One region of the Peribacillus sp. B65 genome, then DNA from elsewhere that is predicted to be linked to it. Evidence: predicted binding sites of a transcription regulator. Region 1 holds the regulator's gene; each other region holds the start of a gene.

Evidence for each region. Region 1 encodes LexA, which represses DNA repair genes until DNA is damaged. Its sites were predicted from a motif close to CGAACATATGTTCG; they were not measured.
Region 2: the regulator LexA is predicted to act here: its motif matches at 2,346-2,359, upstream of recA (recombinase RecA).
Region 3: the regulator LexA is predicted to act here: its motif matches at 3,134-3,147, upstream of ACSR9O_RS12170 (DNA endonuclease).
Region 4: the regulator LexA is predicted to act here: its motif matches at 4,390-4,403, upstream of addB (helicase-exonuclease AddAB subunit AddB).

Annotation. Positions count from the first base shown of each region.
Region 1 covers NZ_CP195840.1:1,028,774-1,036,647, reverse strand. Annotated here, with positions in the region: partial or broken gene ACSR9O_RS05135 (zinc-binding dehydrogenase) at 1-110, shown strand, start outside; gene ACSR9O_RS05130 (YneF family protein) at 434-649, opposite strand; gene sirA (sporulation inhibitor of replication protein SirA) at 734-1,174, opposite strand; gene tkt (transketolase) at 1,471-3,474, opposite strand; gene ACSR9O_RS05115 (DUF896 domain-containing protein) at 3,706-3,939, opposite strand; gene ACSR9O_RS05110 (YneB family resolvase-like protein) at 4,005-4,661, opposite strand; gene yneA (cell division suppressor protein YneA) at 4,681-4,992, opposite strand; gene lexA (transcriptional repressor LexA) at 5,148-5,771, shown strand; gene ACSR9O_RS05095 (glucosaminidase domain-containing protein) at 5,977-6,492, opposite strand; gene ACSR9O_RS05090 (hypothetical protein) at 6,934-7,221, shown strand; gene ACSR9O_RS05085 (esterase/lipase family protein) at 7,604-7,874, opposite strand, start outside.
Region 2 covers NZ_CP195840.1:34,607-42,480, forward strand. Annotated here, with positions in the region: gene rny (ribonuclease Y) at 1-811, opposite strand, end outside; gene recA (recombinase RecA) at 1,154-2,200, opposite strand; gene ACSR9O_RS00165 (competence/damage-inducible protein A) at 2,549-3,781, opposite strand; gene pgsA (CDP-diacylglycerol--glycerol-3-phosphate 3-phosphatidyltransferase) at 3,805-4,389, opposite strand; gene ACSR9O_RS00175 (helix-turn-helix domain-containing protein) at 4,554-5,459, opposite strand; gene ACSR9O_RS00180 (DUF3388 domain-containing protein) at 5,468-6,259, opposite strand; gene ACSR9O_RS00185 (DUF3243 domain-containing protein) at 6,500-6,757, opposite strand; gene ymfI (elongation factor P 5-aminopentanone reductase) at 6,838-7,563, opposite strand; gene yfmH (EF-P 5-aminopentanol modification-associated protein YfmH) at 7,582-7,874, opposite strand, start outside.
Region 3 covers NZ_CP195840.1:2,487,995-2,495,868, forward strand. Annotated here, with positions in the region: gene fliW (flagellar assembly protein FliW) at 1-132, shown strand, start outside; gene csrA (carbon storage regulator CsrA) at 132-365, shown strand; gene ACSR9O_RS12165 (flagellin N-terminal helical domain-containing protein) at 504-1,733, shown strand; gene ACSR9O_RS12170 (DNA endonuclease) at 2,220-3,062, opposite strand; gene flaG (flagellar protein FlaG) at 3,240-3,602, shown strand; gene ACSR9O_RS12180 (flagellar hook-associated protein 2) at 3,617-5,128, shown strand; gene fliS (flagellar export chaperone FliS) at 5,153-5,554, shown strand; gene fliT (flagellar protein FliT) at 5,554-5,898, shown strand; gene hpf (ribosome hibernation-promoting factor, HPF/YfiA family) at 6,152-6,709, shown strand; gene ACSR9O_RS12200 (hypothetical protein) at 7,007-7,204, shown strand; cyclic di-GMP riboswitch class I at 7,368-7,453, shown strand; gene sinI (DNA-binding anti-repressor SinI) at 7,485-7,625, shown strand; gene ACSR9O_RS12210 (helix-turn-helix domain-containing protein) at 7,774-7,874, opposite strand, start outside.
Region 4 covers NZ_CP195840.1:549,573-557,446, reverse strand. Annotated here, with positions in the region: gene ACSR9O_RS02775 (competence protein ComK) at 1-69, shown strand, start outside; gene ACSR9O_RS02770 (DUF3006 domain-containing protein) at 118-336, opposite strand; gene ACSR9O_RS02765 (ComEC/Rec2 family competence protein) at 337-1,176, opposite strand; gene ACSR9O_RS02760 (YhjD family protein) at 2,469-2,840, opposite strand; gene ACSR9O_RS02755 (TVP38/TMEM64 family protein) at 3,130-3,744, shown strand; gene lepB (signal peptidase I) at 3,778-4,341, shown strand; gene addB (helicase-exonuclease AddAB subunit AddB) at 4,532-7,874, shown strand, end outside.

The DNA of each region.
Region 1 (7,874 bases):
ATCCTGGCGATGTCGTAACCCACGTACTACCATTGGATCAAGCTAAACATGGTTACCAAGTATTCGATACAAGGACAGACGGATGCATTAAAGTGGTGTTAAAACCGTAAGTATTATATAAAAAATTGAATGGCCAGGCATTCAAATTCAGAAACGATACATGAATTATAGTAAGTTTCTGAATTTGATGAATCCTGTGTAGTAGTTCGAAAGTCACATGAACTAGATTCCCTCTATATGAAACCTTTCAAGCCCATGATTGCCCTCTTGCTTATCTCCTTACAACACAAAAAACCCCTCTCTCTGATTTAGTTTCCACCAGAGAAAGAAGTTTCGGATTAGTAACGAAAGATAAAGCAAAAACAAGGAAAATTTATGATGAAAGATTCACTCTTCACGGTAGTTATGATTTGCTTATCTTATAATTGCTATCTTATTTTGTTTGTTGTTTATTCATGGCGCTCATCATTTGATTAATTTTCTTTTGGGATGGTTTCATACCCATTTGCATCATCATCATTTTCAGCATCTGTTCGTTAATTGGCGGATTTTTCTTTAAGTAATCCATCATGTATTTACGAGCGATGAAAAATCCCAGCACTACTCCAGCAATCAATGCCAGTACGCCAACTAGAATGTAAACCCACATACTATTTCCTCCTTCGTGTTGTCTAACATCAGTGTACTAGACCAAAGGTTATTATACAATACCCGCTACTGAAAAGTCCCCCATTTAGACAAATTTTCTTTCTTTTATCGGTTTTAACCAACCGTATTTTTCATGTTCAAAATCAATGGCCAGAAAGCTCGCTTCATATTTTCGAATACTTTCAAAGAAAGCGGTCTCCGCTTCATAGTCTCCTTCAGCTTTTAGAATAATGGAATCATGCTGAATGATTAAAACGGCCTTACTTGATCCGTTTGTTTTTTCTAAATAGTATTTTCCATTTTGAGTCCAATAATTCATCTTTTTTTGCAAACGTTGTTCAATGGCTAACTGCAACTGGATAATCGGGACTGTTTTGGTGACATATTCGATTTGTTTTTGCAAAATACTCTTCAGTCTGCCCTTTGCTTGAATATACTCCAAAAACAAATTGAAAAATAGCCTTTCTCTTCCATAATAATGATGGGCAAATTCATCTTCGATTAAATAAATTTGATAGGTTCTCATCAGCCAATGCCTCCTAGCTTTCCTATTTTGGTCACGAAAATAACTAACCACCAGGACATTCTCCACTATTTTCCACTATTAATAACTTTCCCCTTTAACTGACACATTTAAACGAAATTTATTTATTCTCATTATATATTGACAAACTAAAAAGATATGTTGTTTGCTGGAGAAATTTTCTTCTTTTTTTGTCGAATGGAAGATTTCCCTTAGAATAAAAGCACACAATATAAATCAGGATTGTTTTTGATAAAAAAACTGACACCAAACTAGTTGGTGTCAGTTCTCCATTACTATTAGTTAAGCATTTCCTTAACACGAGCAACTACATTTTCTACAGTAAAACCGAATTCCTCCATGATCTTACCGCCTGGTGCAGAAGCTCCAAAATGATTGATGGCCAATATTTCACCCTCATCACCTGCATAACGATCCCAACCAAACGGTGAAGCCACTTCGATAGCTAGACGTTTTTTCACTGCCGGATTGATTACGCTTTGTTTATATTCTTTAGATTGAGTTTCAAATCGATCCCATGATGGCATGCTGATAACAGAAACATCAATTCCTTCGTTCGCCAAAGCTTTCTGTGCTTCCACAGCCAAGTTCACTTCGGAACCAGTCGCAAGAAGTAATGCATCGGCTACTTCTTTCTTAGAAGCAGAGATGATGTAAGCTCCTTTTGAAACACCTTCATACGCAGTTTCGGAAGTATCTTTAATTGTTGGCAATCCTTGACGAGTCAGTACAAGGGCAGTTGGTTTATTTGTAGACTCCATAGCCACTTTCCAGGCTGCTGCCGTTTCATTGCCATCAGCTGGACGGATTACCCCTAGGTTAGGCATTGCACGCAATGATGCCAATTGTTCGATTGGCTCATGAGTCGGTCCGTCTTCTCCTACAGCAATGCTGTCATGAGTGAATACATAGTTTACAGGCAGTCCCATTAGTGCTGCCATTCTTATGGCAGGACGTAGATAATCAGAGAATACGAAGAATGTTCCTCCGTATACTTTTAATCCACCATGAAGTGCCATTCCATTTAAAGCCGCACCCATAGCGAATTCACGTACACCGAACCATATATTACGGCCACTGTAATTACCAGGTAATAGATCAGTCTCACCTTTGATGGCAGTATTATTAGATCCGGCTAAATCCGCAGAACCCCCAATGAAGCTAGGGACCCTTTTGGCAATAGCATTTAGCACTTCCCCACTTGAAGCACGGGAAGCTAATGTTTTACCTTCTTCATAGACCGGAATTTCCTGATCCCAATCAGCAGGCAGTTCACCGTTGATGGCCAACTCCAATTGCTGTGCTAACTCAGGATGTGCTTCTTTGTAATTTTTGAACAATTCATTCCAAGCTTCTTCTTTTTGAGCGCCTGCATTAACAACAGATTCATTAAAGTGTGAATACACTTCTTCCGGAACATGGAAGTCCTCTTCAAATGTCCATTTATATGCTTCTTTTGTCAATTTCAGCTCATCTGCACCAAGCGGAGCACCGTGAACAGCAGATTTACCTGAACGGTTTGGTGAACCGTAACCAATAACCGTTTTCACTTCGATTAATGTTGGGCGTGCATCGTCGGTTTTCGCTTCTTCAATCGCTTTAGCAATTTCCTGAAGATCATTCCCATCCTCAACGCGGATATATTGCCATCCATAAGATTTGAACCGGTCTGCTACGCTTTCACTAAATGATTGGCTTAAGTCGCCGTCAAGAGAAATATCATTAGAATCATATAAAACAACGAGTCTTCCGAGTTGTAGATGTCCAGCTAATGAAGCGGCTTCTGCAGAAACACCTTCCATTAAATCTCCATCTCCACAAATGCCATATGTATAATGATCGACCACATTATAAGAATCGCGGTTATAGCTTTCTGCCAAGTGACGTTCAGCCATTGCCATTCCTACTGCCATTGCGATACCTTGTCCAAGCGGCCCGGTAGTTGCATCAACACCAGCCGTATGACCGTATTCAGGATGTCCTGGAGTTTTACTGCCCCATTGACGGAAGCTTTTCAAATCATCGATAGATAAACCATAGCCCGATAAATGAAGAAGGCTGTATAACAGCATAGAACCATGTCCAGCTGAAAGAACAAAGCGATCTCTATTAAACCAATCGGGATTTTTCGGGTTATGGTTCATATATTCGGTCCATAGTTTATACGCCATCGGCGCAGCACCCATTGGCATACCTGGATGGCCGGAATTAGCCTTTTCAATTGCATCAATTGATAATGTACGAATCGTATTGATAGAAAGTGCATCTAATTTATCTAACATATTGTAAAAACATCCCTTCCTGTAATGTACCTCTTTATATTATAGTGACAAGCATAATATCACAACTAAAATCACTATTTACTGCCTCAATATTACAATTTTCTATAATAACAGAAGTCCCCTATTTAGATTAAACTAAATAGGAGAATACATACATGCATGCACTCCCTTTTTACTCCTAAATGCTAACAGGGTACTCAAGCGGAATGTTTTATCAGAAGGATCCAAGCATTAATGTAAGTTTCTTTTTTCTTTTATATTTTTTATCTTTTGAGGAGTGACGTCATTACCTTCTGGATCAACGACCTTCACATGCTCCAACGTATCGGTCATGGACTTTCTGAATGTTTCCAAATACTCACTTCTCAATTGGGTTTGCTCTTTCGCCTCAACTTCCGTCAAACCTTCAGCCTTTGCCTTTTTAGAAAGTTCATTAATACGGGCTATTTTTTCTTTTGATAACATAATTTCGCTCCTTCATAATCTCCGGATATTGTCATGGTATTAAAAAAAAAGCGAAATTACAAGTTCTAAGATTTACTTTCATTTGTATTCAGTTGATGTTCGAGAAAACGCCTGTTCACAGTAGCCTTTGAAACATTGTATCCAAAGCCCCTTAAAGTGGCTGCGATTTCTGCGAATGTCAATCCATTGGCCCGAAGTTTAATAATTTCTTCAATAGGGATTTCCATACGGTCCCTTCCAGTGGAATTCCTTTGATTCTGAAGGTTTTTTTGAGGACGGTATCCTTTTTCAACGGCTCTTATCATCCCGCGCTTTATTTTAAGATTATGTAGTTTCCTTTGGTATTCTTCTACAATACCGACTATCTGGATGACCATGGCATCCGAATCCGATAACTCAAGCTCCCCGTCATGTGAGAGTGTATAAATTTTAACATCTTCTTTAAGGATGACATGGAAAAGGGCTATTTTGGCATTCCCTCTTCCCAGCCTTGTTTCATCCTGGATTAATAGTACTTCAGCTTCTTTAGTTTTAAATAGTTCGAGCATGTCAAAAATGCCATCCCGATTCAACTCATAACCACTTGCCTGCTCTTTTATTATGGATATAACTTCAACATCCATCTTTTCTGCCAATTTGACTAACTCATCTTCCTGCCTTGCCAATGATGTTTCCTGTGACTCTTTTTCTGTGCTGACCCTACAATAGATTACCGCCTTCATAATACCCTACCTTCACTGCTTACTGCTCACTGGCCAAATTCTGGACAAGTTCTTCCCCTTTAACCGGTATGACGATGACTTGACCAGGTTTAATTGTATCCGCCCTGACTCCATTATGCTCTTCTATCCAACCAATGAATTCTTTTTTTGTCAAATTTGCTTCTTCATATTCTTCAGCGATTCCCCATAGGGTGTCACCTTCACTTACTTCTATAGAAAGGAAATCCTTTTTTGGATCATTGTTCAATGTACAAGAGAATAAAATTGAAAAGATGAATACTGATCCCGCTAATAGAATCGTATAAATATAATTTTTGTATAAATTTTTCATAAATATCCCTCCAAAGCGAATGTTCGTTCGTATGTTATGGTCAAATTATAATACGAACGTTTGTTTCAGTCAACAACAAAATTCGAACTTATGTTTGTATAGAATTGGGGGCCATGCTATAATGTAGCAAAGAACATTGGGGAAGAGGTGCACATATGACTAAACTATCAAAAAGGCAGCAAGATATTCTTGATTTCATTAAAGAAGAGGTCCGCCAAAAAGGGTATCCACCTTCCGTACGGGAGATTGGTGAAGCAGTGGGACTTGCTTCAAGTTCAACAGTACACGGGCATTTATCACGCCTGGAAAGCAAAGGCCTGATTAGACGTGACCCAACCAAGCCAAGGGCCATTGAAATAATGAATTTGGAGGAAGCGAACAATATTCCCAAAGTCAATGTCGTGAACGTGCCGTTACTTGGAAAAGTAACAGCGGGAATGCCGATAACGGCCATTGAGAACATAGAAGAATACTTTCCGCTTCCCGAAAGCATGGTTCCACATGATGACCATGTATTCATGCTGGAAATCATGGGTGAAAGTATGATCGAAGCAGGAATTCATGATGGGGATTATGTCATCGTGAAACAACAAAGCAATGCCAATAATGGAGATATCGTCGTGGCCATGACGGAAGATGATGAAGCCACTGTAAAACGATTCTTTAAGGAACCGGATTACATAAGGCTTCAGCCTGAGAACTCGAATATGGAACCAATTATTTTACGAGATGTTTCGATACTTGGAAAAGTAATAGGCTTATATAGACAAATACACTAAAAGCGCTAACCGCGCTTTTTTTGTTTGTTTAATCTATGTCCCGAATTCTCTCAATATGCATAAGGAATTTTAATAGAATCAAGTTTTCATGGGAATTTAAACGTCCTTAATTACGAACGGAAGTATACGATCGCCTAATATGTACTTTGGTAACAATCTGATTACAATGAAAAAGAGAGCTTTAACTACCGCTCCCAGTTAAAATTCACTTCACTCGTAATCTTTGGTTCACTTTAATTAGGTTAAGATCTACCAAGCCGTTCCACTGTTGAATCTGCACTTGTGTAGAACCGTATGCTTTTGCAAGCGCAGAGACGGTATCCCCTTTTTGGACAATATGATAAACCTCTTCTATACTTGCATCATATTTTGTTAAATCGCTTGTTTCGATAAGGTTCACCAGTTTTTCAATATAGTTGGGATCCGAGGCGTACCCAGCATCGAAAATTGCTTTGAGTGCTTTTCTGTAATCTTTTTCTCCAATGACAGCCGTATAAAGACTTCTATTCCATGAAGTCCCCTTTACATATAAATTGGCAAGATCTCTAAGACTTTCTTCCCAAGATGGGTATTTTCTGAATTTGTTCCATACTTGAACGGGTACGCCAATGACATATTCCATTGTCTGAATGATGACAGACTCACCCTTGAAGTCACCTTTTGTACCGAATATATTTTTTCCTTTGCTTGCTAATAAACTTGTCCCATACCCACTCTCCAAACAAGCTTGTGCAATGACAACAGAAGGTAATATTTTGCATAGGGAGCAATTTCCTTAATAAATGTTTCCTTGCTCATTAGAACCTCCCATCAATGGTTTTACTTTATTTTTCACTGTTCATCTTCATTCTTATCGTATTCTCATCTATGAAAAAGGTTACAGCAAGTCCCATACAACAGGTTCTGATGTTTGGCTAATTGTTTTTATTATAGATTTCTTACCTAGAGTGGCTTGCTTCGAGTATTATTTATCCATTTCCCTACCAAACAGGAAAAGCCGTCAATCCATTTAATTAAATGGATTGACGGCTTTTTCTGTTGAACACTGAAAATCTTCAAAACTTGTTCGTTAATTTTAAATTTGTAATTATTTATTTTTGTATAAAACCTTGATGAAAAACAAAAACTATTTTTAAAAACTTCATTTCAAGGTGGTGAAATCATGGACTACCCAACCGTCCATACAAACTTCTGGGATGCAGTGATAGCCATTCCTACCATCATGATTCTTACTCAACTTATTAAGGTCATGTTTCATATTCATCCAAAATTCGTACCTACCATCGCTTTGGGTCTTGGCTTGTTCATTTCCATTTTCATCAGTCATCGTCATCACTTGGTTTCAGGAATTTTCATGGGCTGGTTTTATGGCTATGCAAGCATAGGCAATTATGCTGCACTCAAAACTGGTATTTTGTCTTATAGAGAATCCTACAAAAAGACGGATTAAATCTATTCTTGTTGTCTAGCTGAAATTCATCAATCTTTTTATTGCTAGATGACCTTACTAGCTTTATTTCCCATCGAACACCATTAATTTAATCGCTGTATTAGTAATTACAAACTGGCTGAATCCTTTGGCTAAAACAAACCACCCATGTTAACACCACATTACATCCAAAAAAAACCTTTTCAATTATGAGAAGGGATTTTTTTGTCGGGAAAAGTGGGTTATTATGTTTTTTACACTCCTGCCGAGGCGGCTTGGTAGGATCGGCGGAAAGGGAGCGGACTTCTGTATTCAACTGGATCTATTATTCAAGAAAAGACTGAAGGCAAACTTCGAATTTGTCTACAGTCTGATACCATCTCAAAGAAGAGAATGCATTTCACTATTTCTCAATATAGACCGAACGAATCATTGTCCGGGTTCTTTCAGTACCATCCACATTTTTTTCCTTGACATCTATTGTTACATTATAAACACCTGACTTAGGTACTTCCGGAAGGGTGCCAGTAAAATTTTCTGTATCCATTGCCTTAATTGAGCTTTTTTCACTAATTTCATTACCTGTTTCATCTATTAGATGAACCAAAAATGTTGTGCTGATTGGCCTTTTTTTATCATTCATTGGGTTCTCTATTAAAAATTTCGCATCTTTT
Region 2 (7,874 bases), 990 kb from region 1:
TCTCAAGAGCCAAGCGTGCCGTTTCCCGTCTAATTGGATCGAATCCAGATAAAATGACAGCTTCAGGAGTATCATCGATAATAAGGTCAATACCTGTTAGCGTTTCTAACGTCCGGATATTTCGTCCTTCACGTCCGATTATCCGTCCTTTCATTTCATCGTTTGGAAGATTTACTACAGAAACGGTGGTTTCTGCAACATGATCAGCCGCACAACGCTGAATGGCAAGAGAAAGAACTTCTTTTGCTTTTTTATCAGCTTCTTCTTTGGCACGGGTATCACTTTCTTTAATCATAAGCGCTACATCGTGAGCAAGCTCGTTTTCCATTCGGTCTATAATGATTGCTTTAGCTTCTTCACGAGTTAAACCGGAAACACGTTCAAGCTCTGTTTGCTGCTTACGAACCGTCTCGTCCACTTTGCTTTCCATCTCTTCAATATGCTGTTGTCTTTGGTTTAGAGAATCTTCTTTTTTCTCCAAAAGGCTTTCACGTTTGTCTAACGTTTCATCCTTGCGGTCCAGATTCTCTTCTCTTTGCAATAACCGATTTTCTTGTTTTTGTAATTCGTTCCTTCTTTCACGGGCTTCCCGATCCGAATCGGCACGAACTTTATGAATTTCATCTTTTGCTTCCAACAAGGCTTCTTTCTTAAGTGCTTCCGCTTCACGTTTTGCATCCTCAAGGATGTGTTCAGCAGAGCCCTTTGCCCCTGCTATTTTACTCTCAAATTTTGATTTGTGAATAAAATAACCAACAACTGCACCGACGATTAGGCCAAGCAAAGTGAAGATGATTGTCATGGGTTCCATCGTTTCACCTCCCCTTGCTATGAACTTTTTACATAAAATGTTGAACTGTCGGCAAGTACATTGCACATAAATTCAATATACAGCACTTAATTTTCAAAATTTTAGTTTGAAAAATTGTAAAATATACATATTAATTGTATAGTTGAGAATTTTTATTGTCAAGCGTTTGTCCCTTATGTATCAATGATTATTCAAGTTTTCTCAATATCAACCATCATAATGTACAGCATTCTTTATGGAAAAGTTATTTCAATGCCATTTATTTCGCTGAAAATTTCACACTTTTCTCAAAATATATAGAAAAGGCCTAAGCGAACAAGCTTAGGCCTTTTCCAAATACCATTAATCAAGCAATTCAAAATGCTCTTCTGGTTCATTTTCTTCTGGCGGTAATTCATGCTCTCCATCGAGATTATAGTGATCTCTGATTTTCCGAGAAATTTCCTGAGCGATATCCTGATTTTCTTTCAAGAACAGCTTCGCATTTTCGCGGCCTTGTCCGACACGCTCTTCATTGTATGAATACCACGAGCCGCTTTTAAGGACGATATCAAGATCTGCACCCATATCGATGATTTCACCTTCCTGGGAAATCCCTTGACCATACATGATGTCAACTTCCGCTTGACGGAATGGTGGAGCAACCTTGTTTTTTACAACTTTGATTTTCGTTTTATTACCGACGATTTCATTACCCTGTTTTAATTGTTCCGCACGGCGCACTTCCAGACGAACAGTTGAATAGAACTTCAATGCCCGGCCTCCTGGAGTCGTTTCTGGATTCCCAAACATAACACCGATTTTTTCACGGACTTGGTTAATGAAAATGGCAATGGTATTTGATTTATTAATGGCACCAGACAGTTTTCTAAGCGCCTGGGACATCATCCGCGCTTGAAGACCCATATGGGAATCTCCCATTTCGCCTTCGATTTCAGCTTTAGGAACAAGTGCTGCCACCGAATCAATGACAATGATATCTACAGCTCCACTTCGAACTAATGCTTCAGCGATCTCCAAGGCCTGTTCACCCGTATCAGGCTGTGAAAGCAGTAAATCATCTATATTCACACCAAGTTTTTCTGAATATGCTGGATCTAAAGCATGCTCTGCATCAATGAATGCAGCCGTGCCGCCAGTCTTTTGTACTTCTGCAATAGCATGTAATGCAACAGTCGTTTTACCGGAGCTTTCAGGTCCATATATCTCAATGACCCGGCCTCTTGGATATCCGCCCACTCCCAATGCTACGTCCAATGCTAAAGAACCGCTTGAAATCGTTGAAATCCTACGATCAGACTGTTCCCCAAGTTTCATAATAGAACCTTTACCAAATTGTTTTTCAATTTGTTTTAATGCCATATCTAAAGCCGCTTGACGATCACTCACTCAATTTCCTCCTCTATATTCAAATAATCGGCTGTCCGATTAAAGGTGTACTTACGTTAGCAATTATTCGAGATCAAGGTTTGCATCCTGTCTCAAAACCTATCTTTACTATATACTCTTTTTACAATTTTGCCAAGCAAAAAGTCGAACATTCATTCGTTTTTTTCTTTCGGGGTATTCTCTGTAAAAAAGCGTTTTATCTTAAGGAAATCTCCATTTCCTTTCACTTTCTCCGTAAAAAAACCATTTTCATTGAATTAACTTTTTTCTTTTTTTCCCTATTTTTCAAGAAACAAACTTCTAAAACCAAATAAAAAGCAGAGCTGTAAATAGCTCTGCTTTTAGCGCTTATAAATCCCTTAATAGGTAATGACAGCCGTACTTCACACTCCGAATCCGGTTTTGCGCCCTGCTTCCGGAAAGATTCAACTCCTTGAAATGAGTGTTTCCATCCCGATAGGAAATGCCAATGAATACTGTCCCTACAGGCTTGCCTTCTTGTTCATCCGGACCTGCAACACCCGTAAAGCTTATGCCTACATCCGCATCGAGCTTGCTCCGGACATTAGAGGCCATTTCCATTGCACACTCACCGCTGACCACCCCATGCTCAGATATGGTATCATCGCTGACGCCAAGGACGTTCGACTTCGCATCATTCGTATAGCAGACAATTCCGCCTTTGAAGACTTTACCGGCGCCAGGTATGGTTGTCAGCTGTTCTTGGAACATCCCACCGGTCAAGCTTTCAGCTGCCGCAATTGAAAGCTTGCGGACCGTTAATTCTTTTACAAGTTCCTTTATTAGTGAAGTATTATCACTTCCATAGTGGAACTTACCGACCCTGCTAAGAATTTCTTTTTCCGCTTCTAAAATAAGCTCTTCGCATTTTTCTTTAGAAGAGTCTTTAGCGGTGATCCTTAACGTCACTTCCCCTTCGGCTGCCAGCGGAGCAATTGTCGGATTCGTTTGATTGACAAGAAGATCTTCAATCACCGTTTCCAGTTCGGCTTCACCTATACCGTAGAACCGAAGAACCTTGGAATCGATCCGTTCATGCTTTTCCAGTTTATTCATGATCTTTTCATAACCATAACTTAAAAACATCGGCTCCATCTCACTTGGCGGACCAGGGAGAAGCATATATGTAATCCCAGATTTGGACAAGACCATTCCCGGTGCCATGCCATGATCGTTTGCCAACACTTCACTGCCTTCTAAGACAAGGGCCTGTTTTTTGTTGTTTTCCGTCATCGGCCGTTCCCGTTTTTGGAAGTAAGCTTCAATGGAATGCAAAGCTTCATCATTAAAAACGAGCTTTTTCCCTATATGGCGAGCAATCGTTTCTTTCGTTAAATCATCTTTGGTAGGACCGAGTCCACCGGTAAAGACAATCAAGTTCGCCCTAGATTCAGCGATTTCTATAGCTTGTTGTAAACGGCGATCGTTATCCCCGACCACAGTATGGTAAAAAACGTTGATCCCCATTTCCGCAAACTGCTGCGATAAGAACCTTCCATTAGTGTTATTGATTTGTCCTAAAAGAAGCTCTGAGCCCACTGCAATGATTTCTGCATCCATCTTTTCAAAACCACCATTCGTTTTTACTTTGAATTAACAAATACTTCTTTGTTTTTTATAAAATAATCCAAGCCTGACCAGATTGTAAAGATTAATGCAATCCACAATGCGATATTGGCAAATGGAAGTGAAATTAGGGCAAATGGGAGGTTATGCAGCAATAAAGCCGAAATAGAAACAATTTGTGCCCATGTTTTTATTTTACCAAGCTGGTTCGCTGCAACCACTTCCCCTGTACCCGCTAGCACCAAACGCAATCCGGTGACTGCAAACTCGCGACTTATGATCACGATGGCAATCCATGATTGACCGTACATTAAATCTAGATCAACCAAAACGATTAAGGCAGCCGAAACCAGAAGCTTATCAGCCAGTGGATCTAAAAATTTCCCTAAATCAGTAATCATATTATATTTTCTGGCAAAATGGCCATCGATCCAATCCGTAGTGGAAGCAATAATAAAGAGGATGGCTCCAGCTAAGTGCGCCACTGGCAAACTGTATTCTCCCCACGTCAGCGTCCCCCATGAAAAAGGAACGAGCATGATGATTAAAAATACTGGTATTAAACAGATTCTTGCTACTGTAATCTTATTAGGCAGATTCAAAACTTTTACCTCCAAAATTTACGCCTGCCATTCGGGCCTGCGTCTTAGATCTAAAATACGCTTTTATGTATAATTTAACTCAAAATCCAATCTTATATGCCGGGTAATCCATTTCCCCGTCGCCTTACCATTAAATAGAGCAAAAATAGTCATCTATAAGATGACTATTCGGCTTTCGTAAATTGTATCGTAACCAATTGCGTATTCACTTCAGTCGGTGAAATGGAATACTCCAGCTTCTCATCATTCACATAAATCTCAGTTTCATATGCTCTGCCTATATTGATGACAGCTTCTTTTTCATTGGTGAAATCAATTTCCTGGCTTTTGTCCTTGTCGATAGTGCCCTGGAATAGTAATTTACCTTCACCATTTTTTATGCCGACCCATGGCGAGCCTTTTGAGGTCACCTTTAATTTAAAGGTATCGGTATTTTTTAATTCATACGTACTATTTTTACCGCTGGAACTTGTGACGGCAAGTTTTTGCTCTTTCTTTTCATCTTTGACAACTGCATCATCTTCATTCTTCTCATCAGATGACTCAGATTTTTCTTCCTGTTTTTTGTCTGCATTCTCTTTTTCTTCGTTAAACCCATCACTTTTATTGTAGCCCACAGCTTCATTCTCTTTAGCGTTCTTTTTATCATCATTATCAGGGTTACTCATATAATTCGATACCAGTACCCATATCAAAACGGCCGCACCAATTACTAAAACGACAGCCAGGATCTTCGGTAACATTTCAACAACCTTTGAATCTCCCGCCGGTATAGTTTTCCGGGATTGGACCCTTGAAAGCTGTTCTGGCAATTCCTCGCTATAGACTGATGGCACTTCACTTTTATATTGTTCGAAAATCTCTTCTGAATCCAGTCCGACCGCTTCACAATATTGCTTTATGAATGCCCGTACATAGAACTTTCCAGGCATCATACTGTAATTTCCCTCTTCAATGCCTATAAGGTAACGCTTTTGGATCTTCGTTAATTCCTGCAAATCTTCTAAGCTAAGGCCTTTGGCTTCCCTAGCTTCCTTTAATCGATTACCTAACTCAGTCAAATAAAACACCTGCCATTTTAAAAGTCAAAGGAACCAAAATCGGACCCTGAAAACTGGTCTTTTTGGTCGACAACTTCATATGTTATTTCTTCTTCAGGATTGTTTCGCAATTCAATAATATAATCAAAGTCTTCGAGGGTATACTCTGTATTTTGGACAAAAACATCTGGATGTTCGATTACTTTGACAGCATCAAGCCTCATTATTTCGCGAATCAACTGCCAATGACGCTCATTTGCACGGCGAGTGGAAACAATTCCATCTAAAATGAACAAATTATCATTATTATATTCATCCTCAATAAGCTGACTGCGGATAGTCTGCTTTAAAAGGGTCGATGACACAAACAACCATCTCTTATTAGCACATACACTCGAGGCTACGATGGATTCAGTTTTCCCGACACGAGGCATCCCTCGTATCCCGATCAATTTATGCCCTTCCTGTTTAAACAGCTCGGCCAGGAAATCGACAAGCAAGCCCAGTTCATCACGGACAAACCTAAAGGTGTTTTTCTCATCGGCATCGCGCTGAATATAACGTCCATGCCTGACTGCGAGGCGATCACGCAATTTAGGTTCCCTCAGCTTAATGACCTTTATCGTATCCATCGTACGGAGAATTGACTCGAATCTTTCTATATTACGGCTGTCTTTCGCCAACAAAAGTAAACCACGCCTGCCTTCATCGACCCCGTTAATGGTGATGATATTAATGGAAAGCATCCCCAGAAGGGATGAAATATCCCCTAATAAACCAGGACGGTTGACTTGGATTTCATATTCAAAATACCATTCTTTATTATCCACGATAACACTCCTTAAGCCTAAAAGCTTTTACCCTACTCAGGGGCAAAAAACTTATCCATCGTAAATTTCAAGGTCTGAACACTTTATATTAATTGTCTAGCTTCTATAATATAGCATTTCTTGATAAGTTAAAAGGAAAAACCCTAGAAAAATATTCATTTTTATATAAGAGGATAAATAATCATCCACTTAAATCCAAAAGGCCCTGTTATTTAATAACAGGGCCTTTGGAGGGATATTTTACTTCGTTCCATTGTTCTCGACTAACTTGACCATGACACTTGCCATAGCGTGTTTTTCTTGATCGCTTGCAACTGACCAAAGATCAGCAAGCACTTTCTCTTGATCGTTCTGGGGCTCAACCTGATTAGCCAGGTAATCACCGATTTCGAAAGCCAAGTTGTTAACAGCGCCTTCTGACAAGCCTTGTTGTTCACCTTGATGTAATCTGTCGCCTAAAAAGTTTTTCCATTGATCCCAATTGTCCAGTACAGACATGAATGGTCACCCTTTCCTTCAAAATAGTACATAGATATTTTGTGAAGGAACCGAGAAAATTATACATGTCTTTAAAAAAATCATGTGTACCATCCGCCATTTACGCCTAAAATTTGCCCGGTTATATAGGATGACTTGTCGGAAAGCAAATAGTATACGGCCTCCGCGACTTCTTTGGAATGCCCCATCCTGCCCATCGGGATATCTCCTTTGATGATCTCCAGATCTTCTGCACTGAAAGATTCGAGCATGGAAGTGGAAATCGCTCCGGGGGCAACGGCATTCACCCGGATTCCATTAAGTGAGACTTCTTTGCTAAGCGCCTTGATAAAAGCATTTTGACTGCCCTTGACCATTGAATATAATACTTCACAGGATGCACCTGTCTGCCCCCAAATCGATGTGACCGCAACGATGGCAGCCTGTTCTTGGTACATAAGCTTTGGAAGCAGTTCCTTTGTTAATTGGAAAGGGCTCGTTACATGCAGCTGCACCATTTCATTAACGATTTTCTCATCCATGTCAGATATTAGCCCATAATAGCTATTGCCACTATTGAGGACGATTGCATGGAGGGCAAAGATATTTTCCGCCAATTTCCTGAATCCATCCGGTGCAGCCAAATCCGCTTGAATCGGAATAAGTTCGACTTGATGGGGCTTCAGTTCTTCAATCAATTCAAGTATCGCTTCTTCATTGCTGTTATAATGTAAATAAAGTGAATAATTTTCCTCGGCGAGCTTTATAGCTATTTCCCGGCCGATTCCTCCACTGGCTCCAGTAATAAGGGCAAAACGTTTCCCCACATTCGAGCCCCCTTTATATTATTTAGGAAGTACCTGACAGACTGTCATCCGTTCATCGGATATTAAGTCCTTGGCGACCTCCCTGATATCTTCGATCGTTAGTTTTTCCAATACTGATACAACATCGAACAAGTTCATATCATTGAATGCATATCTGGTGAATTGATTCGCTATATATTCCGGCGAATTCAGAGAACGAAGGAAAGAACCGATTTTTTTCTTGATTGTCCTTTGCAGGCTTTCTTCATTCAGGCCGGTTCCGGCTTTTGATTTTTGCAGGATACCAAATAAAGACTCCGTCAACTCATCAG
Region 3 (7,874 bases), 1.5 Mb from region 1:
ACGGCGAATCTCCAGGCACCCATCATCATAAACGGCCCTAAAAAAGTCGGAAAGCAATTCATCATGAACGCTAGTGAATACCGTACAAAGCACAAACTGTTTGAACCTCCAGCGGAACAGGGGGGGAAATGATGCTCGTTTTGACCAGAAAACCAAATGAAGCAATCATGATTGGCGATGATATCGAAATTACGATCCTGTCCGTCGAGGGGGAACAGATCAAACTGGGGATCAATGCCCCTAAAAACGTCGATATCCATAGGAAGGAAATCTACCTGTCCATTCAGCAGGAAAATAGAAAAGCCTCTAAAACAGAAACTATTTTTCTGGAAGGTATAAATGAGTATTTCAAGAAAAAATCGTAAAATCCGCTAAATATGTTTCCATGCAGGTCGATATTAAGTATACAACGATGGGCAGTGAAATAGGCGGCCGACTTAGTCACTGCCCATCGTAAACAACCACATGGACGTGGGGACTTAAGACTCAAGGAGGAAACAAAAATGATTATCAATCACAATATCTCAGCTCTAAACACGCACCGTCAATTATCAAGTGCAACGAATGCACAATCAAAATCAATGGAGAAACTAGCATCGGGCATGCGCATCAACCGTGCAGGCGATGACGCAGCCGGTCTAGCAATCTCTGAAAAAATGCGTGGACAAATCCGCGGATTGGACCAAGCTTCCCGTAACTCACAGGATGCCATCTCATTGATCCAAACTGCTGAAGGTGCATTAAACGAAACGACTGACATTCTTCAACGTATGCGTGAACTTGCTACACAAGCATCAACGGATACTAATACAACTAGTGACCGTGGAGAAATACAAAAGGAAATGGATTCATTAACATCTGAAATCAACCGTATCGGTAATACTACTGAATTCAATACTCAGAAACTATTGAATGGTTCTAAGGATTCTGATACAAAACTTTCTACTGCTAGCTTGACTGGTTCAGGGGCGGCAGGTGCTGTTACAACTGGCGGTACATTAAGTCTTAAAATCGATGGGAAAGATGTGGATGTTACAATCGGAGATGGTGATGCAGCTGCTGATATAGTGACTGCTATTAATACTGCAGCAAATACTGCACTTGGAACAACTGGTGAAGAGTATGCGTCCCTTGATGGTGATGGTGCTTTAAAGCTTGATACCTTAACTGCTGGCGCTAAAGGTTCCGTTGAAATAGTTGGTGCATCTGCTGGTACTGCTTTAGCTGATTTAAAAATAAGTAGTTCTTCTTCTACGGGTACTGATGCTGGCGCAGGTCTTCAATTCCAAATCGGTGCAAATGAAAACCAAAGTCTGACACTTGAAATCGGTGACATGCGTGCTAGTAATCTAGGATTAACTGGTATTGGTGATGGATTCACTGCAACTACAAATGTAAGCAATGGTACAGATTCTAAAGGCGTTGAATCCGGTCTGGATGTTTCTAATGCTAAAAATGCATCTGCAGCAATCACAGTTATTCAATCTGCAATTGACACTGTATCAGCTGAACGTTCTAAACTAGGTGCTAACCAAAACCGATTAGAGCATACGATCAACAACTTAGGAACTTCTTCTGAAAACCTGACTGCTGCTGAATCACGTGTTCGTGATACAGATATGGCTAAGACTATGATGGAGCAAACTAAAAACTCTATCTTGGCGCAAGCATCTCAAGCAATGCTAGCTCAAGCAAATTCCGCACCTCAAGGAGTTTTACAACTTCTGAGGTAAATTTGAAGGGCGTTTTATCCAGTAATGGATAAAATTATGACTGGGTGAATTGCTGGAACTTCCTAAAGCTGCATCAACCACAACGTAACTGGAAACGGTAAGCGTGATGGTCTGAAAATGATGGAGATGACATAATGGATAATCAGCAGCCAAGCTCCTTTGAGGAAACTCTGGAGAAGGTTCAACGACTAGGATATACAGTCTAAGGTGAAAGCTATGGCAATGAAATCCGTAGGGTGGCAAAAGCCATTCGAAGTGCCCAGCCCCTTATAAGATAAGGGTGAAGATATAGTCTGTTCTATGATCGAAAGACATAGTCGCAAAGCAAGCGAACCAACAACCACAAGGAGTTTTACAACTTCTTCGTTAATTTTAGATTACCTGAAAGAGACTCTAGTTTTACTAGAGTCTCTTTTTTTATCGAAAAATATAAAGGATCGGTTAGATTAACATTATTTAGCTCCAAAATACTATCACGTTTTGGCGTTAGTTTAGTTTTTTTATTTCTTGCCATTTATAAGTAACGGACCAATAACTTCTTTTTAGCATCTTTGCAATTTCATTTGTTGTATAACCATTTTCTTTAAGTTGTCTTAGTAATTTAATTTCATCTGGAGAATAGGGTTTAGAGCGATCTGAACTGCTGGTAAGAATCGTGTAATCAGGATACTTAGATTTCCACCTGAGTATTTCTTTTTGATTTCGGAATTCCCAAGAGGTTTTATATAACATGGAAGAACAAGTTTTTGCTACAGGTTCGATTAGTTCGAGGAAACGAAAAGTTTCTTTAACAGAAGTAGTTTTTAGAATATATCCATATCCATCTTTACGAGAGCTCAGCTTTAAGGATAAATGATATGTGGTAAATATATGTTCCTTTAGTTTCTCTAATTCGTCTTTAGGATAACATTGAAGGTAAAGGTAAATATGCGGTGTGAGGTAAATAATTTTTTTATTATGATTTACCCTGTATGAGATGCTTAAAGAGCCATCATCCATGTATAGAATAGTTAGGAAATGTGGTAAAATGCAATGTTTCAATAATGTGAAGGGGAGATGTTTAGTTCCATCATCACTGTAAAAGTGTAGGAATAAATTGGTGAATAATTCTAAAGAAGCGGAACGGACACATTGGCTTGCCGGAGTGATATATAATAATCCATCAAAAAAGGAAATTTTCCATTTTCGATAATCTCCCTGAGATGTGCCGTAGTGCTCCCGGTAGCTGTTGTTCTTTCTCCTGCTATTTTTATAAATTTTCGTGATTTCACCGTCACTTATAATGCTGGCATATAATATATTTTTCTGGATTTCAGTAAGATTAATTATGAAAACCTCCTTATATAAGAGTGTAAGCTCATCTTCTTAATCCCATTTTATAATGTTATCCCCTCCGATAGCGAATGTTTGTTCTCTATTTAATAATAAATCCTTTGTATGTACACTGTAAAGTTCCATTTCGGAACCGATATAAAAAGTAAAGATATCATATTGGGGGCTATTTAGATGCTGGAGAGTTTGTCCACAAATATCCTTTCCTCACAACTTAGAACAGCAATCTCGGAAGGAATCAGTTCATTTTATCAGCGGGAAATGAATACGCTAGCCTATTCGGAGCAAAGTGGGGAATCTACTTATGTGCCTTCAAAAGAAAAGATGCAGGAAGTGGTGGATAGTTTAAACACCTTCCTTAATCCAACACATACGGCGGTTCGTTTTGAATATCATGAGAAGCTGAATGAGTACTATGTCAAGGTAGTGGATGATGTAACGGATGAGACGATCAGGGAAATTCCCCCGAAGAAGTTATTGGACTTCTATGCGGCAATGACGGAGTTTGTCGGCATAATGGTGGATGAAAAAATATAAGCGGGTGATCAATTTTGGTACGAATCAGTGGTTTAGCAAGCGGGATGGACATTGATGAATTAGTTAAGAGCATGATGCAGGCAGAACGGGTGCCATTGGATAAACTGACACAGAAAAAGCAGTATTCCGAGTGGCAGCGGGATGATTACCGTTCGATAAATACAGCTTTATCAGAATTGGATACGCTCATTCGTGATGGAATTGGGAAGCAGTCTTCCTTCATTAAAAAGAAGGTGACGTTATCGAATCCAGATGCTGTATCAGTGAGAAATGTGAATTCGACCAGTGATTTTTCCGGGAATATAAAAGTGAATGGACTTGCCAAGGCAGCAACCATGACAAGTACAGAAAAATCAGCTGTTACCGACCCCAAAAAGAAACTATCGGAATTGGGAATCACGACTCCTCAAGATATTACGATACTGTCCATCAATAAGGATGGCGGTTTTGATACGGAAGTAAAAGATGGCGCAACAGTGGAAAAACCGTATACTCTTACCCTTGATGCGGACGATACGTTAGAAAGTGTCATAAATAAAATTAATGCAAACTCGGGAGTGACTCTATTTTTCGATGAAACGTCCCAGAAGTTTTCCATCACTGCTAAAAATACAGGTGATATAAAAGATCGGCCTGAAATTGAGTTAGGGAGTACCGGAGATTTCTTCAATGTGCTAAAAATGAGCAGTAACAATGAAGGAACTGGCGGCACAATAGGGGAAAATGCATCGATTACTTATAATGGCCTGGACATTTCCCGGCCTTCGAATACGTTTCAGATTAATGGAGCGGAAATAACGGTAAAGCAAAAAACGACGGATACAGTCACATTCTCATCAACAGCTGATGTGGATGCCATCCTGGACACGATCACTCAGTTTGTGAATACATACAATGATGTCATTAAAAAGGTTCAAGATAAAACGGGTGAAGCTAAATATCGCTCCTTTACCCCGCTTACCTCTGAGCAAAAGAAGGCAATGACCGAGGATGAAGTGAAGCTGTGGGAAGAAAAAGCGAAGAGCGGAACGTTAAAAAGCGATTCGACGTTAAAAAGCCTCCTGATCACAATGAGGTCATCCCTATACACCTCGGTGGATGGGATCACAGGAAAAAACAATCTCAGCAGTTTGGGGATCACCACCACCAAAAATTATTTGGAGGGCGGTAAATTAACGATTGATGAGGACAAGCTCCGGGCAGCCATTAGTGAGGATCCGAATGCGATTTATGATATGTTCATGGCCAATGGGCCAGAAAAGAGCGACAAAGGTCTCGCGCGCCGGTTAAGGGATGATATAGAATCATCAATGAAGGCGATTACTGAAAAGGCCGGAAAGGCCGGATTTGTTAATAACAATTTTACAATCGGAAAATTGGTTGATGGGCTGGATAAGAAGATTTCAACATTTGAGGCAAAGCTAACGAAATTGGAATCGCGCTATTACAACCAGTTCACGGCGATGGAAAAAGCGATTCAAAAGGCAAACAGCCAAAGTGCATCGTTAGCTTCTTATTTTAGTTAAGGTAAGTCGGAAAGGAAGTTAAATATGGCAATAAATAATCCTTATCAATCGTATCAGCAAAATTCAGTCAACACAGCATCCCCGGGAGAGCTTACATTACTGCTTTATAATGGCTGTTTGAAGTTCATCATGCTTGGGAAGAAGGCCATTGAAGCAGGAAATATCGAAGCGAAGAATACGAACATCATCAAGGCGCAAAATATCATCCGCGAATTGATGGTGACGCTGAATATGGATGCGGATGTATCCAAAGATATGATGAGTCTATATGATTTCATGAACCGGCGTCTGATAGAAGCGAATATGAAAAATGATGTTTCTGCCTTGGAAGAAGTGGAGGGCCTTGTTACTGAGTTCCGGAATACTTGGAAGGAAGTAATTCAAATCAATCGGAAAAAACAATTTACCCAAAGCGGTCAAGTGTAATGGTGATTAGGACCTTTCATGATTTGACTGTTGAATTACTTGCCGTTCTGGAAAATCACACGATTACAGAGCGTGATGATAAAATAGAAAGGATCACAAAGCTGATCGATCAGCGAGATGGACTTCTTTCTCGAATCAAACCGCCTTTTACTGCAGAAGAGCAGCAGCTGGGACGTGCAGCACTGTTGCTCAACCAAAAGGTCGATCACTTGCTGAAGCTCCAAAAGCAGGAGATAAAGCGGGATATCCAGGAAATAAACAAGAAGAAACGATCATCCAATAAATACACGAACCCGTATGAAAGTCTATCAGTGGATGGTGTGTTCTATGATAAAAGAAATTGATTACACGACCGTTTGGATTCCAAAAGGTTTTCATGTTAATTATTTTTAAATTTTCTGTAAATAAAATAGGCTTAATTTTTTCTTTATAGCATAGCATTTGATATAATGAAGCTAGGGCAGACATCAACCCCTTTCCAAACCTTCCGACAATTGTTTCATTATTTCGACATATTTCATGATGTGTTTCTAAAAGGAACCGGAGGGGTATTGTAGAATCTAACTGTATAGTCTTAATTTAAGGAGGACTCACTTTATGAATTACAACGTACGCGGTGAAAACATTGAGGTAACTCCAGCAATTCGAGAATACGTCGAAAAGAAAATTGGCAAGTTAGAACGATATTTTAACAATACACCAGATGCAAATGTGTTAGTGAATTTAAAAGTGAACAATAATACATCAAAGGTCGAAGTGACGATTCCCATGCAGAATTTGGTTCTTCGTGCTGAAGAGGAAAATGCGGATATGTATGCTGCCATTGACTTGATCAATGATAAGCTTGAACGCCAAATTCGTAAACATAAAACGAAGGTCAATCGTAAGTTCCGGAACAATCTATCAGCTGCACCAGATGCATTCGCCTTCAATATGGAAGTTGACGAAGTGGTGGATGAATTCGAAGACGATAATGATATTGAAGTGGTCCGCAATAAGCGCTTTGATTTAAAGCCGATGGACAGTGAAGAAGCGATTTTACAAATGAATATGCTTGGTCACAGTTTCTTCGTTTACACGAATGCGGATACTAATACAACGAACGTAGTGTACCGCCGAAAAGATGGACGCTATGGATTGATTGAACCTAGTTAATTATTATTCTAAGATCAAAAGCACAGCCCAGCCTTTGGGTTGTGCTTTTTTAATGCCTGTTGATAGAATTCGTTTGAAAAGGAAAAGAATGATTGCTTCTTTTGTTCTCTATAAAATACAAATCAACGAAAAATCCTTTTGAAGAACAATTATTGTTCTTTATTAAGATAAATAGTCAGTTTTACCTATTTAATAACCCCCTTCTTTTGCACTATACTCAAATTGTAAGTTCTTTAAAAAGAACGGCTGATTTTTTATAAAAAACAATTTGATCAAGGTGCAGAGGGGTTGGATTACTTGTATCGAAAGAATTGCCATACTTGCCATAGGGCTTCTTTTAGCAGTGCGGAATATGGAAAGTGGCTTTGCCCGACCTGCGGTGAGGATTTAACTGCGCAAAAAGCCTTGGATGCACTTACAATGGAGAGAATCAATACAAAGCAACGATATATTAAGAAGAGCAATATTCACTATTATACAAAAAAACGAAAATGAATTAGTCTATGATAAATTACCTGCACTATGAATTTTCTTAATTTTGTAATAATTTGTCGGATAAAAGTTTTTGCATTTAGGTAGATTACCGACATAAAATAGCAATATATGGAGTGGGTATCCGTTATAATATGATTATAAGTAATGTATTTGGTAATAAATACCACGACAAAGGCAAACTTATTGAAAGATGAGGGCGCAAAGGCACAGGTCTAAGGTCCTCGAGACTAGGATGGCTGGTCTGCCTGAAATACAAGGAGTATTTTAGGAGGTAAAAGAGGTGGCTAATGTGGAAATGGATCATGAATGGGTGAAATTGATTTCAGAAGCAAGGAGCTTGGGTTTCAAAAAGGAGGAAATCAGTGCTTTTTTGAAACGGGAAAGCCTTGAAGTAACATTAGAGGAGAACAATGGAAAATAGCTTACGAAAAAGTTCGAGAACATCCCTATAAACAGTAATTCGATTCATTAGCTGTTTATAGGGTTTATTCTTCCTTGAGATTCTACAAGTCTAGCTTATTCAAACTGTATTCTTCAGGATTATGTAGGTAAACTAGTGTACTACCACTCTACTCTTCTTTATCTTTTCTCCATTTATTAAACTCGATGAATTCCCTGAATTGTTGTTTTGAGACACCCGAATTCATGGCTTCCTCAACGATTTTCATCC
Region 4 (7,874 bases), 480 kb from region 1:
TTCTATCTGTTCACCGAAGCAAACGGGGTCAAGGCTTCAGAGGTAATGTCAAAGTATATACCGCGTTAGACATTCAAAATTAAAGCAAGCCCTTCTTATTAAAGAAGGGCCCAGGAATTAATCTTCAAATAATTCATCCATTAGATCGTCAATTTCTTTTCTTAACTTCTCAGTGCCCTCTTTGGAAATGGTGATGGTATCTCCATCGATAATCAGCATATCTCCTACTTTTGCTCCCTTGGGGAGAGCGCTTTTAGGAAAATCCTTCATGTCACCACCATCGATTTCAACGACAGCGATCTTTCCTTCGAAGCGGTCAATAATACCTTGTACCATTTATTTCACCGTCTTTACAGTAATTTTCTGACCTGTAGAAGTAAAAATAATGTTACCTGATTTATCTGTGCGATAAGTTTTGGCCTTCACTGAATTCAACCGTTTTATAACAGTGGAAGTAGGATGCCCATAGCCATTTTTTCCTACACTGATTACAGCGTATTTCGGTTTTGTTTTGTTAATGAATGCTGAACTAGTTGATGTTTTTGCACCATGATGGCCGACTTTAAGTACATCCACACTTGGTACCAGTTTTTTAGCCAGCATATCTGTCTCTGATTTTTCTTCAGCATCACCTGTAAACAAGAATGTTTTTTTGTCGTGTTTAAGTAAAAGGACTGCACTCCAATTATTTAAGTCAGACTTGGCATATTCTTTAACAGGTGCAATGAATTTAAGGGAATTATCCTTAGCTTTAGTGTTGATTTCCACGCCAGTCTGCGCTTTTTTTATTGTAAGCTTCTTCTGCTTAACAGCCGTTAAAAAGTCTTTATATGCCTGGGTAGTATGAGAAACTTTAGGGGCATACACAGATTTTACATTAAGCGATTTAATCACATAAGCCAGACCGCCCACATGATCCGCATCTGGGTGAGTGGATACTAATGCATTAAGTGTTTTCACCTTTTGCTTTTTTAGGTAGGCTACAACTTCGTCGCCCTTTCCTTTACCGCCGCCATCAATTAAAACGTTTTCGTTACCGGTTTGAATAAGGATGGCATCTCCTTGTCCAACATTGATGAAATGTACCTTCACATTTGAGGCTGCCTCAGTTGTTTTAAGTCCAGTGAATAAAGACAAAACAAGAACAGCAACCAGTAGAATATTTATTTTCTTCATTTTTCCCCTCCAAATAATAATTTACCATGTGTAATTCGAAAAATGGGGATTTGGACATAATTTTCTTTGTGATAAAAAAAGGAAGCAGGCATCAGAATCGTGGTTAGGTAAAATGATCCTGGGTATTTATGATGGATTGTCGCTGGTGAAGAAGGGGAATGTATCTGAGTTTTTAATATGGTGGAGGAGATGATATTCTACAGGCGGATAATGGAATGATTCTTTCATACGATCAATCATATCAATGTTTGCTTTAGCAAAAGTCACAACCAAAAGCCCTTCTCATATGAGAAGGGCATCAGAATTAATCTTCAAATAGCTCATCCATTAAATCTTGAATTTCTTTTTTTATGTTTCAGAGACTTCTTCTCTCAAATGGTTCAGAAATAGAGGTGAGAGAATGCTGAATTTCAAATCACTTCTAAAATGAAACTACCTATTAAAGTGATAAAAAAACATGCTCTCCCAATAAAAAGTGCCTTTTGGGGGACCTTTAATTGCTTCTCAAGGTAATATATATATCCAAAAATGAAAGACGTTCCTAATGTAAGAATAATGTAATCTGCTTCAAAACCTAGAATTGTATAGTTATATACCGGTATACTTCTAATATAACCAATAACGAATACCCCTATTGCAATATATCCAAGTATAGAATTTATTATAAGGCTACTCTTTTTCATAATTTCCCCCGACTTTATTTGGACTGCACTTCATAGCATTCGTATATCATTTTAAAGCGACATGCCGTAAATCAATATAAGGGTATAAAGATTTATATGTTATGAAATTTTTCTCTTTTTTTGACCCCATTGTATAATTTCTGTCTCTATGTAACCCTTATTATCTTTCCGCTAACTATTCGGGAGGTCTGTACTTTCCGTCTTCTTTGTTATGTGTTTCTTCTGGATAAATCTCTTTAACAAAAGTTTTCAAAATGAAAATTGGTGCAATATACTGTGTTTAGACAAAATACTTTCTGCTATTCCAATTAGATCTAATAGATTGTTCACCATATATTAGTAAAATGTTGCTATGATTGGATATAATTAAATACGTTAGCAATTAATCAAGAAGCATTTACAGAGTGTAGTTAAAATCAGAAAATCAAATTTACTCGATGGAATATCATTTGCTGATAAAGTTCCAAATAAAAAACATTATAGCTTATTCTTAACCGAAACATTCCGTTACGTTAATTCATATATTGACTGATTAAGCTTAACCTTCTCATATAAGATACTGGATGATCTAAGGCTCCAAACATCCACATACATGGATGCCTGCACCCGCTAATTCCTTGAACGGTGGTTTTTTTCGAAAAAGTAATAACATAACAAGTCTTCAGTTTTGTTGCGAAGGCGGGGATTGAAATAATTATGATGTTCCTCGTATCCTTTATATAAAAAACAATACATCGTGAAGGATTCATCGCGTTTGATTTCACTAACCTTAATATTCTCCTTGCGCAAATAGCGCCGCACCTCGGCAAGTTCGTCTTGAACCACTTTTAAAATATGTTCGACTAGCTCCGAATAGGGCCTTTTTAATTTAAACGGACTAATTTCGATGACCTTGAGATCCCGGTTTAAGACTGTAATAACCATAGGGAGGTAGATGGCTTTTTCAATCATATTTCGGTCATCTTCTGGAATGCGGGTCATCATGACCGCCCCTTTCTAAAATAGCGCGTTTTTAATAATAGTATGTAAATTCTGCAAAATAAGAACATCTGTTCTGTTTTTTATCCTAATGTATTTTCAGTGTATATGCAAGCAGTTTTGATAAATCAAGAAATATTCGTTAACAAGATTATGTTTTCCGGAGATAGGGAAAGTATGAAGATATATGGATAATAATTCTTGCAATTTCAGGGGAAAGTGATATATCTAAAATAAACAGTTTTTAATAAGTTTATGCTGCAATGATGGCAGCATGTCGAGGGAGATAATTATGGATTTGGATACTATACGTGAGTGGTTTACACTTGATCATATATCGGCACTTATTCAGCAATATCGCTCATTCGGTCCAATTCCTGGGATCTTGCTGCCGATGCTGGAAGCATTTTTGCCTTTTTTGCCCTTAGTGGTGTTCGTGCTTGCTAATGCAACGGCTTTTGGTCTCTGGTGGGGATTTTTATTTTCTTGGATTGGTGCGGTAGCGGGGTCTTTTTTGATCTTTTGGATTATTAGAAGATATGGTCAAATGAGGTTTTTCCGATTTTTGCAAAAGCATAAACAGGTGCAGAGGTTGATGGTTTGGGTTGAGAGCCATGGATTCGGTCCTTTGTTCATATTACTCTGCTTCCCTTTTACACCCTCGGCTATCGTTAATATCGTGGCAGGACTTTCAAAAGTCAGTACCCTGCAATATGGACTTGCAGTAGTGGGTGGGAAAGCGGTGATGATTTTTACGATCAGCTTCGTAGGTTACGATTTAGTATCATTAATTCATAAGCCTGTGCGAACGATCATTATCGGAATCGTCATCTTTATCCTATGGTATGTGGGAAAAAGACTGGAAGTTAGGCTAAATAAAAGCATGAAGAGAGAAGAAGGACAATAAATTAATATATAAATGCAGTAGGGGTTGAACTAGATGGAAAAAACAAACAAGAATTCTTTATCCGATTGGATAAAACCAGCGATGATAGCTTTTGTTATTTACATCTTAATCCGTACATTTCTCTTTTCAAGCTATGATGTTGAAGGGAAGTCGATGCAGCCGACCCTTGAAGATGGAAATAAACTTGTCGTGAATAAAATCAATTACCGGATTCATGATATCAACCGTTTTGACATTATTGTTTTTCATGCTAATTCACAAGAAGATTATGTTAAGCGAGTCATAGGGATTGCAGGTGACCGAATTCGTTATAAAGATGATTGGCTTTACGTAAATGGTGAAAAAGTGGATGAGCCTTATCTTGAGAAATTCAAGGAAGGTTTCCCGGAACAGGATTTTACAGGTGATTTTACATTAAAAGAATTGACGGACATGACCAAAGTTCCGGAGGGTAAGCTTTTTGTCATGGGTGATAACCGTCTTGAAAGTGCTGACAGCCGTCATTTTGGTTATATACCGGTTGAAAATGTTGTCGGTAAAGTGGATGTTCGATATTGGCCGGTCAATGATTTCAATTTTAAATTTACAGGTGAATGATTGTGGAAGCCCCAAAATTATGTGGGCTTTTTCTTTTGGGGGAAAACGCGAACGTACGATTGGTGTTTTTTAAAGGGAAACGGTAAAATAATAGAAAGTAAATCTAATTGGAAACAGAAACCTAGTCATAAAGACGAAAGTATTTCTGGTATGATGGGTCTAGATATTATGTTGTAAGGGGGAAAAAGAGATGTCACTCCGTTTTTTACTGGGAAGATCGGGTGCAGGGAAAACTTCGAATATATTGGACGAAATCCGCTCCAAATTGGCAGAAGATCCCGAAGGAAATCCAATTATCTACCTCGTTCCTGATCAGATGACGTTTCTATCTGAATATAAATTAATTAAAACACCAGGCCTTGCCGGAATGATCCGGACACAGGTTTTCAGTTTTAGCAGGCTTGCATGGCGCGTCCTTCAGGAAACCGGGGGGATGAGCCGGCTGCATTTGGACAGTGTCGGCGTCAATATGTTGATACGGAAGATCATGGAAGATAAAAAGGAAGAGTTAAAGATGTTTCGTCGATCTGCTGATAAGCAGGGGTTCATTGCACAGATGGAGCTAATGCTGGCCGAGTTCAAGCAGTATTGCATCCAACCTGATGACATTCAAAACTATTTGCAAGAAACCTCACAGGCCGGCAGCGGCATTCAGGATAAACTGCATGATCTTGAATTGGTCTATCAGGCTTTTGAGGATGAAATGGTCAACAAATATTTAGATTCCGAAGACTATTTCACTTTGCTGATCGAGAAAATGCCAGAGTCTTCATATATAAGGAATGCGGATATATACATCGATGGTTTTTATAGCTTGACTCCACAGGAATTATTGATTGTGGAAGAAATGATGAAGCTGTGCAGGAGTGTAACGATCTCACTGACGTTAGATCAGCCCTACAGGCAATATGCCCCGGATGATTTGCAGCTGTTCAGGCAAACGGGTAATCTTTATCATCACCTTTATCAGGCTGGATTGAGGAATGGCATACCGATTTCAGAAGATCGAATCTTAAAAGGGACGGAAAGGTTTGGAAAGAGTCCAGGGCTGAATCACCTGGAAACTCATTTTGCCATTCGTCCTGCACAAACGTTTGAGCAGTCACCTGATGTAACGATCGCCCAGGCAGTTAACCGCAGAGCTGAGATTGAAGGAGTTGCCCGGGACATCTTGTCGCTGGTCAGACAGAAACAGCACCGTTTCCGTGATATTGCGATTTTAGTCCGTAATGGGGAAGCATACGCAGATATTTTACAAACCGTTTTTCGGGATTATCAAATACCCTTGTTCGTCGATTCCAAACGGACGATGCTGAATCATCCTCTGATTGAACTGATTCGTTCCACTTTGGAGATCATCAATGGCTATTGGCGTTATGAGCCGGTATTTCGTGCAATCAAGACGGAGCTTCTATTTCCGCTGCAAAAAAATCATGATAGGATGCGCGAACAGGTAGATAAGCTGGAGAACTATGTGCTGGCCCGCGGCATTAAAGGAAGCAGGTGGACGTCCAAAGAACGTTGGACCTACAGGCGCTTCCGCGGCCTGGAACTCGAGGACCGGAACCAAACGGATAAGGAAATGAAGCTTGAGCAAGAGTTGAATGAGATGAAGCAATTATTTACCGAGCCCATCTTGAAGCTCTCAAAACGTGTTAAAAAGGCTGCTAATGGCAGGGAATTGTGTGAAGCCCTTTATCTATATCTTGAAGAATTGCATGTGCCGGAAAAATTGGAAAAGCTAAAACTAGAGGCAGAAGAAGCAGGTGATTTGGTATCGGCAAGAGAGCATGAGCAAACTTGGAATGCGGTTGTCGACCTATTGGACCAATTCGTTGAACTGCTGAGCGGGGAAGAGCTCTCCATGAAACAGTTTGCAGTAATTATTGAAGCTGGTCTGGAATCTCTTGAATTTTCTTTGGTACCGCCGGCAATTGACCAAGTATTGGTCGCTAATCTAGATTTATCCCGCCTGGATGATGTGAAGACAGCTTTTGTTATCGGCCTGAACGAAGGGGTTTTGCCAGGAAAAGCTGTATCTGACGGAATTTTTTCAGATAGTGATCGTGATGTGCTGCTGGCTGGCGGACTTGATGTTGCCCCAAGTTCAAAAGTGCGCCTGCTGGATGAGGAGTTCACAGCGTACAAAGCATTCACTACGCCTGCTGAGGCACTTTATTTATCATATCCGCTTGCCGATGAGGAAGGAAAGGCACTTTTACCCTCATCCTATTTAAAACGGGTAAGGGACGTATTGCCTAACGTTTCCGAAGTGTATTATATGAACGATCCATCCGATCTGCCTGCTGAGGAACAGGTGAAATATGCTGCGAATCATGATGTGGCACTATCGTACCTGGCTGCCCAATTGCAGCTGAAAAAAAGAAACTATCCAATCCATTCACTATGGTGGGATGTGTATAATGCCATTATTGATGATGAAAGGGCCGGTCCTTCAGCAACTAAGGTTTTATCGAGCCTTTTTTATCAAAATAGGACAAAGAAATTATCTGAGGAAACAAGTAAGCAATTATACGGTGAGAGCATTCTTACGAGTGTATCCAGGATGGAAATGTTCAATAGCTGCCCGTTTTCCCATTATGCCGCTCATGGCTTGAAATTGAGGGAACGGCAGATTTTCCGTTTGGATGCACCGGATATAGGAGAGATGTTCCATGGAGCGTTGAAAATGATTTCCGATTACTTGAAGGAACATGATATACCTTGGTCTACATTGACTTCGGAACAATGCTTGGAGCTGGCCAGAATTGCCGTGGAGAGACTTGCTCCTAAACTTCAAAATCAAATCTTGTTAAGTACGAACCGCCATCACTATTTACGTAGGAAACTGGAACACGTGATTGGACGGGCCTCGATCGTATTAAGTGAACATGCAAAGGTGAGCGGTTTTGCTCCAATCGGATTAGAACTCGGATTCGGAAAAAATGGCGAGCTGCCACCACTATCTTTCACATTGAAAAACGGTACGAAGATGGAATTGGTCGGGCGAATCGACCGCGTGGATAAAGCGGAAGAAGATGAGGGTGTCTATTTGCGTGTGCTCGATTATAAGTCGAGTGAAAAGGAACTGAACATGAGTGAAGTATATTATGGACTCGCGCTGCAGATGTTGACATACCTTGATATCGTCGTCACCCATTCCAAGTCGCTTATTGGAAAAGAAGCGATCCCTGCCGGGGTTTTATATTTTCATGTGCATAATCCCGTTGTCAAATCAAAGGGAATGCTCAGCTTGGATAAAATTGAAGAAGAAATCTATAAAAGTTTTAAAATGAATGGACTTGTACTGGATCATTCAAATGTCATTCAAATGATGGATACTTCACTTGATATTGAAAATCCTGGTAAGTCGGATATCATTCCAGCTGGATTTAAAAAGGACGGATCGCTCCTTGCGGCTTCCAAAGTTGCCAGCAGGGAAGAGTTTTCGCTCCTGAATCATCATGTGCGCCGTATTTATCAGGAGGCTGGTGATCGAATTGTCGATGGTGATGTGGATATAACACCATACA